4 regions of the Arsenophonus endosymbiont of Crataerina pallida genome follow, and region 2 is predicted to be linked to each of the others. Evidence: predicted binding sites of a transcription regulator. Region 2 holds the regulator's gene; each other region holds the start of a gene.
The links. Region 2 encodes LexA, which represses DNA repair genes until DNA is damaged. Its sites were predicted from a motif close to TNCTGTATGTACATACAGNA; they were not measured.

Region 1 (3,303 bases), 540 kb from region 2:
GTTGCAGCATGCGTTCCATCAACACCGGCCCCATTAATTCGGAATGATCCCCAGGCCAATTTTCAACTTCAGTGGTTGTGGTTAATTGTCCGCCTGGTTGAACGCCGGTGATTAATACCGGACTTAAGTTTGCTCGGGCGGCATAAATTGCTGCTGTATAGCCAGCTGGGCCAGATCCTAGAATAACAACTTTACTATGATTGGTGGTGTTCATAGATGCTCCATTTTTTAAGAATATTTATTCAATGTGGCGATTGTAGGAGATTAGAAAAATTAAAAAAAGTAAATTGAATTAAAAGATGATAAGGAATAGTCATTTTTATTAGCTTGTCTTTAACATTTTATTAAGGCAGCAAGTCATGAAAAAAGATTATTTTTCGTGAAATAACGTTTTAAATTGAGAATTTTCCTTATGTCTTATTGACAATTAGTTAATAATACATTCGTTTCCATATGATGTTCTGATTTTTATTCATAATCTTTGACAATCGGTTGTGTATTTGAGAAAACATCTTGTAGGATTAATTACCTCATTTGATTAATTGAAATTGAACATCATTTAAACAAATAGATAAATATCCTACTTTTCATTATCAAATTGAAAACTAACCAGATGATTTATCTACAAGATGAATTATACTACTAAATACTAATGGTCAGGCGGAGTTTAACCTTATTGCATCTTTTCCAATTCAATCATAAGAAAAGAAAATAGGGAATGTAATGGGTATAAAAAAATAGATAAAAGAGAGATAACGAAATGATTGATAACAAAAAGCGTCCAAGAAAAGATCTTGATCGTATAGATAGGAACATACTGAATGAATTACAAAAGGATGGTCGTATTTCTAATGTAGAGCTTTCTAAGAGAGTAGGGTTATCACCAACACCTTGTTTGGAACGCGTGCGCCGGTTGGAACGTCAAGGTTTTATTTCAGGTTATACTGCTTTATTAAATCCACACTATCTCGATGCATCTTTGTTGGTTTTTGTTGAGATTACCTTGAACCGTGGTGCTGCGGATGTTTTTGAACAGTTTAATACCGTTGTGCAAAAACTGGAGGGAATTCAGGAATGTCATTTAGTCTCTGGGGATTTTGATTATTTACTTAAAACACGTGTTCCTGATATGTCTGCTTATCGTAAATTGTTAGGAGAGACTTTACTTCGTCTTCCAGGTGTCAATGACACCCGTACTTATGTAGTAATGGAAGAGGTAAAACAGAGTAATTGTTTGGTCATTAAGACACGCTAATCAAATAGATGCAAAACTGGAAAAAGTTAGGTACACTCCTGTTTATGCATACAGTTTCAACGCTGAGCATTACTCAGCGTTGTTCCTTTCAATCAACAGGAAAAACCTGGAGTGTTAGTTTTGGGCCAGGAATATACAGAAGACAAAAATATTAAGTTAAAAAAGATCAGTAATGGCAAGATACTGACAGAGATTATTTTACTTATAATTACTATCTGGGCGATTTTTTTAGTGGTGGCCCTGATAAGTTTTCATCCCTCCGATCCTAGCTGGTCGCAGACCACCTGGAATGAACCGATTAAAAATTTAGCTGGTGGTATTGGTGCTTGGTCAGCGGATATTCTTTTCTCTGTTTTTGGCATTTTAGCCTATGCTATACCATTAGTTATGTTGTTAGGATGTTGGAATGTATTTAAAGATATTGATAACCAGAATTGTCTGGATTTTTTTGTCCTTTCCTTACGCCTGATCGGTGGGTTGGCGCTAATAATTACATCGTGTGCTCTTGCATCACTTAATATTGATGATTTACCTAATTTTTCCTCTGGCGGAATTATTGGTAGTGTTTTTAGTAATGCCATCTTGCCTTGGTTTAATATTTTAGGAACAACCTTAGCGTTACTTTGTATATGGGCAGTTAGTTTCACCTTATTTACCGGTTGGTCATGGTTGACGATTGCGGAAAAGATTGGCGCACTAGTTTTAGCAACCATATCACTAATCACTAATCGTACTCGTAGAAATAACAAGCGTCAGACAACAGAAGCTTATGTTTCACCTCATCCGGCTAAATTGTACGATGGCACCAATGTAGATTATATCGATCCCGATGATGTACTTTTTTCAGCTTCGCCAATTAGTCAGCTAGCGAAAGAGGAATTGAGCAATAATAAAAACCATGAATTGCATGGTGAAAAGGCATTCACTCTGATGCCTGATGAAACTGAAGTTGGTTTTGATATTCAATCAGCAACACTGGACAAATATGATGAAGATATCTTTAGCAAACCTTCAGATATACCTATTCCAATGGATGATGATGTTAATCTAAATAAATCGATAGATGCTAATACCGTTACTCAAGTTAGCGAGCAAGATAAAACCGCAAATTTAAGTGAAACATTAATATCATCGGTAACAAAAATAGATGCCGAGGTTGACCCTAGTACTGTTTTCACGCCAGTAAAATCGCAAATTAAAAAGGGAATTGGCCCAGAATTTCCACGTCCTAATCCTGTTCGTTTACCAACGCGACGTGAACTTTACGGCAATCGTCTAACGACACAAAAAGAGCAGGAATTGGCTGCTGATCAAAACGCTTATCAAAATTCAGTAACGCAACCGGATGGTGCTGAGTTTAGTATTGATGATTGGAATGAAGATAAATTACGTGAACAGTTTTTGCAGCAGCAAAATAAACGTTATGACACTGATATAACTAACAATCTTAATCCGCCAACAGATAGAATCGATGACAAAGACAAACCGATTACATCAGATGAGGCAGAATTAAATACATCAGTTGAAAGCCAGCCGCATATAGAGCATAAATGGCCATTGGCAGAAGATAGAGAGGTATCGCAGGAGCAACTAGCAAAAGAGGTCAGCGAAATACCGCTATCTACTAAGGATAAAAAACAAAACGTCGAACAAACATTACCCGAGCAGGGAAGTCTTTTTCATCCTTTTCTGGTACGTAGTGATCAACCATTACCAAAACCCACGACACCGATGCCATCATTAGACCTACTTGCCAGTCCACCCACCCAAAATGAGCCGGTTGATATGTTTGCACTGGAGCAAACATCCCGTTTAATTGAAGCGCGTTTAAGCGATTATCGGGTAAAAGCGGAAGTCGTTGGTTTTTCTCCAGGGCCGGTTATTACCCGCTTTGAATTGGAGTTAGCTCCTGGCGTGAAGGCGGCACGTATTTCTAATTTATCAAGGGACTTAGCCCGTTCCTTATCAGCAACCGCGGTACGTATTGTTGAGGTGATACCGGGTAAACCTTATGTAGGATTAGAATTACCCAATAGAAAGCGTCAGAC
Region 2 (3,303 bases):
TGAATAGCATCGATAGATTGACGCCACTCGGGAACATGTTTGTTTAAATATTGAGTTAGTGCAATCGGTTGACCAAAGTTAACATAACCTTGGCCTAGTTTACGCAATTTGCGTAGACCTCTTAACATTGAGAAAAACCCTTCTTTCTCTTTTGCTGCCCCTTTTAGTTCCTTAGCGTAGGTCGCAACTTCTAATACATGTTCATAACCTATGTAGATTGGAACAATGGTAATTGGACGTGAATCACCTCGTAGCATTGCTTGCAGGGTCATCGACAGCGTACCAGTCTTTGGTTCCAGTAGTCGGCCTGTTCGAGAGCGGCCACCTTCAACAAAATATTCAATTGAGTAACCACGCGCAAATAATTCGCTGAGATATTCACGAAATATGGTCGAGTAAAGTTTATTGCCTTTGAAAGAGCGACGAATGAAAAAAGCACCTAAGTGACGAAAAATTGGCCCAGCCGGCCAAAAATTAAGGTTGATACCTGCAGCGATATGAGGCGGAACTAAACCTTGATGATAAAGCACATAAGATAATAATAGATAATCCATGTGACTACGATGAGAAGGAATATAGACAATTTCATGGCCATCTTGTGCTAATTGGCGCACACGTTCGGCGTGTTGCACATTAATTCCTTGATAGAGTCGATTCCATGTCCAACTAAGTACGCGGTCAGTAATGCGGATCGCTTCATAGGAAAAATTAGCGGCAATTTCTTCCATCATGGCAATCGCATTATGTTTTGCCTTCTCAAGGGAGATTTTTTTTGCTTTAGCTTCATCTTCAACTGCTTTTTCTATCGCTTTTGAAGTTAACAGTTTATTGAATAGATCGTGGCGTACAGGGAGTTTGGGGCCAACCGCAGCTAATCGTTGCCGTGAATAGTGAATTCGAGCTACTCGGGCAAGTTTATTGGCGATAATTTTATCAGTACCATATTCGCCAGCCATTTGGCGTAAAGAGACAGTGGGAGAAAAACGAACAAAACTGTCACGTCCTAGCCAGATAACGGCAAAGAATTTTTGGATACCATTCAGTAAACGTAACGGAGGCGCTGGCGAGTGGCCTTCTCGACCAGGCGCTCGACCGAACATTACTGATACGGGTAGCATCTGAATGTTTAGCTCGGGATTATGGCAATGAAGATCAAGATAAGCAGTAAATGTTTTTACTGAATCTTTACGTGGATCTGGCGAATAATAACGAAATACACGCGGGCCATCATCGATAAAGACATAGGCAGGTAATTTAATTTCGTCTATTTCAATCGGATCGAGTGGATCAGGTAAGCCAATAGAACAACATTGTTGCCGTAAGGTCAATAAATCTGTTTTAGAATGATAAGGTAATACATATAGAAAAGGATGTGTCGTATCAAGACGCAATTCTTTAATTGGATCTACTGGTATGAGCTTACTTTTTACCAACAATTTCATTGGTAAATCTAATAGATTATAGTAAATTTTACGCCAAAATGACATAGATGAGCGATAGCCTCTTGTTTGAATCCTACCAAAGCATATCAGAAATAGTAATTAATATCTGTTTAAAAGATAATAATTATATTAAATCCCACATTTATCTAAACCTAGAGAGTAAATTTTATGGCAAATCAAACAACCGGCTTAACCCGAATTATTAAAGCAACGGGTTATTCGCTGAAAGGGTTAAGAGCAGCCTGGAAGAGTGAAGCCGCTTTTAGACAAGAAGCAATTATGGTGGTTATTGCCATTATTGTGGCTTTTTTACTTGATGTGCAATGGATTGAACGGTTATTACTTATTAGCTCAATGGTATTGATAGCTATTGTTGAATTATTAAATAGTGCGATTGAAGCAGTGGTTGATCGAATTGGTACAGAATTGCATGAGCTTTCTGCTAAAGCGAAAGATATCGGCTCGGCGGCGGTTTTTATTTCAATTTGTTTAGCAATTTTTATTTGGTCAGTTGTAATTGGTAATCATTATTTCGTGAGCTAGTTATAAAAAATAGGGTTTTACACATTTATTGGTTTTAAATCTTAATATACCTGTATATACTTACAGTAACAATGTGTGGATGCGAATAAATAGGGGGCGAAATGAAAGAATTAACGTTGAGGCAGCAGCAGGTCTATGATCTAGTGCGTGAACACATTTCGCAAACGGGTATGCCGCCGACACGCGCTGAAATTGCATCAAGTTTAGGTTTTCGTTCACCAAATGCAGCAGAGGAACACTTAAAGGCGTTGGCGCGTAAAGGGGTGATAGAAATTGTTTCTGGCGCGTCTCGCGGTATCCGGCTACTGCAAGAAGAACATGAGGATGAAGGATTACCACTTATTGGTCGGGTGGCGGCAGGAGAACCCTTACTTGCTCAAGAACATATCGAGAGTCATTATCGGATTGATGCTACTATTTTTAGACCTAGTGCTGATTTTTTATTGCGTGTTAATGGCATGTCCATGAAAAATATTGGAATTATTGATGGGGATTTACTTGCTGTACATAAAACCCAGCAGGTACATAATGGACAAATCGTTGTAGCGCGTATTGATGATGAAGTGACGGTTAAACGCTTCAAGCAAGTGGGTAGTAAAGTTGAATTAATTGCTGAAAATCCTGAATTTGAGCCAATTATTGTGGATTTGCGGACACAAACCTTAACTATTGAAGGACTAGCTGTTGGTATTATTCGTAGTAGTAACTCATTTTAGTTAAACTTTTAGCTCTTTTATCTCTAATTAATTTTTTAAGTAAATTCAGCTTAATTTATTGAATATAATATTATTTCCTAGTTTGTTTGATTTTTTGATTGATGGGTATTAAGCAAACTATTTTTAAATTTTTATTGCTTTTTTAATAAAGGCCGGTTGTATGAGCCGCCGGCTTTCATATCACTATTTAAGCCTAATAATGCTTAGCTTTGACACTGTTTTTTCTCAATTTTGTTGCAGGGTAAACATAACCCATGGCTTTCAACAACGGTATGGGACAACTGGAAACCAGTCTGTTTGGCTAATTTTAAAATAGCAGTTTCTACCGCTTGGCCATTACTTTCGGCAACACTACCGCAATTATCACAAATTAGCATAACTGAGGTATGTTTAGGATCCTCAAAATGATGACAAATAACATAGCTATTTGTTGATTCTATCTTGTGTATAAAACCTTGTTCTAAGAGAAACTCCAGGCCACGATAAATAGTCGGTGGTTTAGCTTGAGGTTCAGAAATTCTAAGTAAATCAAGCAAATCATAAGCACTAATAGCACAAGGTTGGGCTGCTATAAGGCGTAATACCTCTTCTCTTTGGGGTGT
Region 3 (3,303 bases), 430 kb from region 2:
AACGCCGATTGTCAGCGCCAAAAAGCTCATTTTCATTTTTACTTTCATTTTATGTACTCCTTAAACAACGAAATTGCCAGCGCATCATACAAGGATGCAAACACAAGGAATGCCTTTTTAGATCAAACAATTAAGTGGAAAATGAGGAGAAACAACGGTTCTGTCACATTAAAAGAATTTGTTTAATAAAATAAAAGTTTGGATAGGGGGATGTAGAAACGCTGTGACTTTAATGCCCTTAAAATTGTGATGAAAAATCATTCATCACAAATCAGCTCCTTGATAGCAAATAGCAAAAAGCCTCGCAAAAGCGAGGCTAATAATTTTTTTAACTTCACACTTGGCGGTAGTGACTCACCGATTCTTTTAACTTCACACTTATCACAAACTTGGCTGATAACCAAAAAGTTCTCAAGTGGATATTACATTTATAAATAAAGGAGAACCCCGAATCACGGGGCTTACAGATTGAAATTTAACAAATAACTCTATGTATTTTTTAAAACGGAATATCATCATCGAAATCGATGGGTGGCTCAGCTGGTGTAGCTGGAGCAGTTTTACCGGAACGGGCAGCAGGCGCTGGCGCGTTACCACTAAACTGTTGAGTTGGTTGTGGCTGTTGCGGCTGTTGTGGTTGCCCCCAACCACCCGCTGGATTATTTTGTGGCATGCCTTCTTGTGAGCCACCACGCGCACCTAACATTTGCATGGTACCACCAATATTCACCACCACTTCGGTAGAGTAGCGATCCTGGCCATTTTGATCTTGCCATTTACGAGTTTGTAGTGAGCCTTCTATATAAACTTGTGAACCTTTACGCAAATATTCACCTGCCACTTCCGCCAGCTTGCCAAAGATCACAACGCGGTGCCATTCTGTTTTTTCCCGCATTTCACCACTTTGCTTATCACGCCAACTTTCAGAGGTTGCCAGAGTAAGATTCGCAACCGCACCACCATTTGGCATATAACGAATTTCAGGATCTTGTCCCAAGTTGCCGATAAGTATGACTTTGTTAATGCCTCTGCTGGCCATTCTCTACTCCTGATGAATTAATTTTTAATATGCTAGTTTAACATGCTAACACGTTATTGAATATGCAAACCAAACCGTTGCCATTGCGCTTTGCGAAACGCCTTAGAAAATTATACTGCAATATTGCTAAATTTTTTCAAGTTTGGCTATTAAATTGCAGAATATGATTCCCTATACTGTACTGTACTGTATATTCATTCAGCCAAAATTGTGTAATAATAAAACGTTTTATTTATTGTTTGAATATGTTCTCATCCGGGATGTGGTATATGGATAACATTGAAGTCAGAGGTGCGCGCACCCATAATTTAAAAAATATCAATTTAATTATTCCTCGCGATAAATTAATTGTTATTACTGGGTTATCAGGTTCAGGAAAATCTTCTCTGGCATTTGATACCCTGTATGCAGAAGGTCAGCGCCGTTATGTTGAGTCACTGTCTGCCTATGCTCGGCAGTTTTTATCCTTAATGGAAAAACCGGATGTTGATCATATTGAAGGGCTGTCACCAGCCATTTCAATTGAACAGAAATCCACTTCACACAATCCACGTTCAACGGTAGGTACCATTACCGAAATCCATGATTATTTACGTTTATTGTTTGCCCGTGTCGGCGAACCCCGCTGTCCAGATCACGATATTCCGTTAGCCGCCCAGACCGTTAGTCAGATGGTTGATAATGTCCTGGCGCTGCCGGAAGGTAAGCGACTAATGTTGCTAGCACCGGTAGTTAAAGAACGTAAAGGTGAACATATCAAGCTACTGGATAATCTGGCAGCCCAAGGTTATATTCGCGCCCGCATTGATGGTGAAGTGTGCGATCTATCCGATCCACCTAAATTAGAACTACATAAAAAACATACCATTGAAGTGGTGGTTGATCGTTTTAAAGTTCGCGCTGACCTGGCACAACGACTAGCTGAATCGTTTGAAACCACGCTTGAGTTATCAGGTGGTACTGCAGTTATCACTGATATGGATGACAACCAGGCAACCGAATTAGTTTTCTCTGCTAATTTTGCCTGCCCTGTCTGCGGTTATAGCATGAGCGAGTTAGAACCGCACCTGTTTTCTTTTAACAATCCAGCGGGTGCCTGTAGTTCCTGTGATGGGCTCGGAGTACAACAATTTTTCGATCCAGAACGCGTGATCCAAAATGAGGAAATTTCTTTAGCTGGCGGGGCAATTCGTGGTTGGGATTGCCGTAATTTTTATTATTTCCAGATGCTACAGTCGTTAGCTAAACACTATAAATTTGATGTTGAAGCCACGTTTAATTCGTTAGAACCATCGATCAAGCAAATGATCTTATATGGCTCCGGCAAAGAAGCGATTGAATTTAAATATCAAAACGATCACGGTGATGTTACTGTCAGATGCCATCCTTTTGAAGGGGTGATCCATAATATGGAGCGTCGCTATAAAGAAACCGAGTCGATGGCGGTGCGCGAGGAGTTGGCAAAATATATCAATAATCGGCCATGTATTGCTTGCCATGGCACCCGCTTACGGCAAGAAGCCCGTTATGTATTTATTGAAAATACCACCCTGCCTGAAATTTCCGATTTTAGTATCGGCCATGCGATGACATTTTTCCAAACATTGCAGCTCAGTGGGCAACGGGCACAAATTGCGGAAAAAATTCTGAAAGAGATTAACGATCGGTTAAAATTTTTGGTCAATGTGGGATTAAATTACCTGTCTCTTTCCCGCTCAGCTGAAACATTATCCGGTGGCGAAGCACAGCGCATTCGGCTGGCAAGCCAAATCGGTGCCGGTTTAGTTGGTGTCATGTATGTATTGGATGAGCCATCAATTGGTTTACATCAACGAGATAATGACCGGTTATTACAGACTCTGCTGCATTTACGTAATTTAGGCAATACGGTTATAGTGGTGGAACATGATGAAGATGCGATCCGTGCTGCCGATCACATTATCGATATCGGCCCAGGCGCCGGCATACATGGAGGACGCATTGTTGCTCAAGGCAACCTGGACGATATTATTAGCAATCCAGATTCATTAACCGGTAAATACCTTAGTGGTGAACGTAAAATCGCCATCCCGCCCAAACGAGTAGCTATCGATGCAGAAAAAACTCTGAAACTGATTGGTGCACAAGGTAATAATCTAAAAAATGTCACGCTGGAGTTGCCTGTTGGCTTATTTACCTGTATTACCGGCGTTTCCGGCTCAGGTAAATCAACTCTAATTGATGATACGTTATTTCCTATTGCTCAGCGTCAATTAAATAAAGCT
Region 4 (3,303 bases), 1.2 Mb from region 2:
ATTTTAACGTTCAAGACAGTTGCTAATATAATCGGTAATATATACAAAATAAAAAACTGCTGGAAAATGGTATGACGAGGAATAGTAATTTTGGCTTCTATCTCTTCTTTTGATACTTCAGTACCTTTCGCTCTTTCAAAAATAAGATGATCTTCAATACTTTCTTTAATAAATTTCAATTGACGATTCATTCTGTTACCTGAAGCACTCAAAGCTTGACCAACAAACATTAAGAAAAATAGTAAAATAAAGCCAAGATTAGCTGTCGAAAGTCCCATATGAGTACTGGGAATTGGTGAATTATGCCAAAAAAATTTAAAAAGACCGTGTTTTGCCGTATAATAAGAGCCATAATTTTAATAAAATCATTGGCTACAGCATTTAAGCCATCCCCTTGTAAACCTTGCTTTTCTGCTAGCAAAACTAATGAAACTACAGTAGACACCAGCGCTAAAGAAAAAATTATCCATCCTAAAACACACTTTGTAATAGCGATATAAAATGCTGTTTGATAATTCATTAAATCTCCTCATATTTTTTATATTACCATTTATATTAAATGATAAAATGTTATCAAAAACATATAAATGTTATTTTATCACTAACCAAAATAAGACCTCACCTACCTATATTAAAAGATTTCTTTATTTTAAATTGATAGAATTAAGCAACAAATCATGAATAATAGGAGTGCTTTTAATGTCTCATGAGCTATCTATCAAAGCTGCTATTTTTGACATGGATGGGTTATTGATTAATTCTGAACCCCTTTGGAGCCAAGCAGAAAAAGAAATTCTTAGTAAACTTGGCGTTAATACTTCAATTGCTAATCAACTTCCCGACACTCTAGGATTACGTATCGATCAAGTGGTACAACTGTGGTATTTAGCTGCCCCCTGGCAAGGAACCTCATTAGAAGAGGTGGAACAAAAAATTGTTAGACGGGTTATTGAACTTATAGAAGAACAACGACCTTTATTACCAGGTGTTAAACATGCACTTCAACTATGTCAGGATCATAATTTAAAAATTGGTTTAGCATCAGCTTCACCAAAGCACATATTAGAAAAAGTACTCACTATGTTTAATATTCACGATTACTTTTCAGCCGTAGTATCAGCGACACCATTACCCTACAGTAAACCCCATCCAGAAGTTTATTTACAAGCAGCGAAACTGCTAGCTATAGAACCAACACATTGTGTGGCTTTTGAAGACTCTTTTCATGGTATGATTGCGGTTAAATCTGCACGTATGCGTAGTATCGTTGTCCCACCAAAAGATCATTTCACTGATCCACGTTGGACATTAGCAGACGTCAAACTCAATACGCTGGCTGAATTAACAACTAAGCATATCGTTTAAATTTGTTCAATTGGCAGTAATTTGATGCATCAGTATACTGCCAAACTAATGCAATATCACTTCTCTTACAAAAAATTGCTCTTATTATTTAATAAATAAGATATTTTTTTCGATTACACTACTCAAACTAAGCCAAAACTATTATACTTTGCAAACTGTATAAATAAACAGTTGGATATTATATGCTATGACTGCCACCGGGCATCTGTTTTTTTCAGTATCATCATTAATACTTGTGCATAAACTAGCAATAACACCTGAGTTTGCACATGGTGATTGGCTTCATTTATTAGCCGGTGCGCTACTTGGCGCACTGCTACCGGATATAGATCATCCATCCTCTTCTCTCGGACGCTTATTTCGTTTCATTTCTGTGCCAATTTGTCGTTTATGTGGTCACCGTGGTTTTACCCACAGTTTACTCGCATGGCTGCTCATTATGTTATTATCAACTCAATTGCCCAATAGTTACTGGCTTTCTGATGCCCTGATTCAAGCATTCTTATTAGGTTATTTTAGTCATTTAGTCGGGGATATGTTAACCGCGAAAGGGATACCTTTCTTATGGCCAGCAAAAATTTCTTTCTGTTTTCCTATATTAGGTAATAATTCTAATCAAAGAGCAGAACATTCTATCGCCATATTATTAGCTATTTGTGCGATATTAATTCCATCGAACTATCAATTACCACTACGACCGCTGTTACAAGAAACAAAAAAAACGTTATTACATATGTAGTTAATGAATTAAACGATTTAATTTTATTCTATTCACGATGAAACATTATGAATATAAAATTGCATTTAGTTATAAGAAAATTATTTTTATTGCTAATAATATATAAGGGAAAATGAGTTTCATTGGAAGTTTTTCATCATCTTACTTCACCAATGACAAAGAATCTTATACCTAGAACAATAAACCGAGCTGGAGAGTGGGTATGAATTTCCCTGTAATTCTGAATGTACTTATCTTTATCCTATTATTGCTGTTATTGGCCAAAATAAGTGCAGATGGATGGAGTCTATCAAAAAAAGTTTTTGTGGGTCTTCTTATTGGTACTGTTTTTGGTGTTGTTTTACATTTAGTATATGGTATTAATAATCAAATAGTGCATGATTCATTATCTTGGTTCAATATTGTAGGCAATGGGTATGTGAAATTACTTCAAATGATTATTATGCCTTTGGTATTTGCTTCCATACTAAATGCGGTAGCACGTTTGCATCAAACCTCTTCATTAGGAAAAATCAGTTTTTTCACCATTGGGATCCTTCTTTTTACAACAGCCATTGCCGCTCTCATCGGGATTATTATTACATATTGGTTTGGCTTAACTGCAGAAGGTCTGGTACAAACTAGTAGTGAAACTATTCAACTTGGGATAATAGAAAATAACTACATCCACAAGGTTTCTGATTTAACAATACCTCAATTAATATTATCATTTATTCCTAAAAATCCATTTGCCGATCTGGCAGGAGCTAATCCAACATCTATTATTAGCGTTGTTATTTTTTCTACGTTTTTAGGCATAGCGGCTCTCCAATTAGCTAAAACTAATCCCGAAAAAGGTGAAAAAATATTATCTGCTATTGATATTTTTCAATCCTGGTTCGGCTAGTTATACGGCTTACACCATATGGAGTAATGGCTTTAATGATTAAAGTTGTTGCTAATTCAAACCTACAAGATATTATTAAACTTGGCAGTTTTGTCATTGCTTCTTATTTAGCATTATCCTTAATGTTTATTGTCCATGCTATACTTCTTTCTTTCTCTGGCATTAATCCGATAAAATTTTTTAAAAAAGTCATTCCTATTATTAATTTTTGCATTTACTTATCGTACTATATTTTTTACTAAAAATTATAGCGAACCGAACTGAATAAAATTTTAGCGATAGACTAAACTAGTTTTTTATTGCTATTTCATTG

Region 1: AACL31_RS15175 (DNA translocase FtsK 4TM domain-containing protein) is a predicted target of LexA. The motif match lies at 1,292-1,311, and genes of this name have one in related genera.
Region 3: uvrA (excinuclease ABC subunit UvrA) is a predicted target of LexA. The motif match lies at 1,224-1,243, and genes of this name have one in related genera.
Region 4: AACL31_RS03640 (metal-dependent hydrolase) is a predicted target of LexA. The motif match lies at 1,519-1,538, and genes of this name have one in related genera.

What each region holds. Positions count from the first base shown of each region.
Region 1 is NZ_OZ026540.1:2,836,493-2,839,795, forward strand. It holds gene trxB (thioredoxin-disulfide reductase) at 1-214, opposite strand, end outside; gene lrp (leucine-responsive transcriptional regulator Lrp) at 761-1,255, shown strand; gene AACL31_RS15175 (DNA translocase FtsK 4TM domain-containing protein) at 1,376-3,303, shown strand, end outside.
Region 2 is NZ_OZ026540.1:3,378,931-3,382,233, reverse strand. It holds gene plsB (glycerol-3-phosphate 1-O-acyltransferase PlsB) at 1-1,487, opposite strand, end outside; gene AACL31_RS17960 (diacylglycerol kinase) at 1,611-1,985, shown strand; gene lexA (transcriptional repressor LexA) at 2,087-2,701, shown strand; gene zur (zinc uptake transcriptional repressor Zur) at 2,905-3,303, opposite strand, start outside.
Region 3 is NZ_OZ026540.1:3,811,446-3,814,748, forward strand. It holds gene ansB (L-asparaginase 2) at 1-48, opposite strand, end outside; gene AACL31_RS20595 (single-stranded DNA-binding protein) at 500-1,039, opposite strand; gene uvrA (excinuclease ABC subunit UvrA) at 1,309-3,303, shown strand, end outside.
Region 4 is NZ_OZ026540.1:722,069-725,371, reverse strand. It holds gene AACL31_RS03655 (IS110 family transposase) at 1-1, shown strand, start outside; partial or broken gene AACL31_RS03650 (YniB family protein) at 1-520, opposite strand, end outside; gene hxpB (hexitol phosphatase HxpB) at 700-1,365, shown strand; gene AACL31_RS03640 (metal-dependent hydrolase) at 1,553-2,104, shown strand; partial or broken gene AACL31_RS03635 (cation:dicarboxylate symporter family transporter) at 2,307-3,202, shown strand.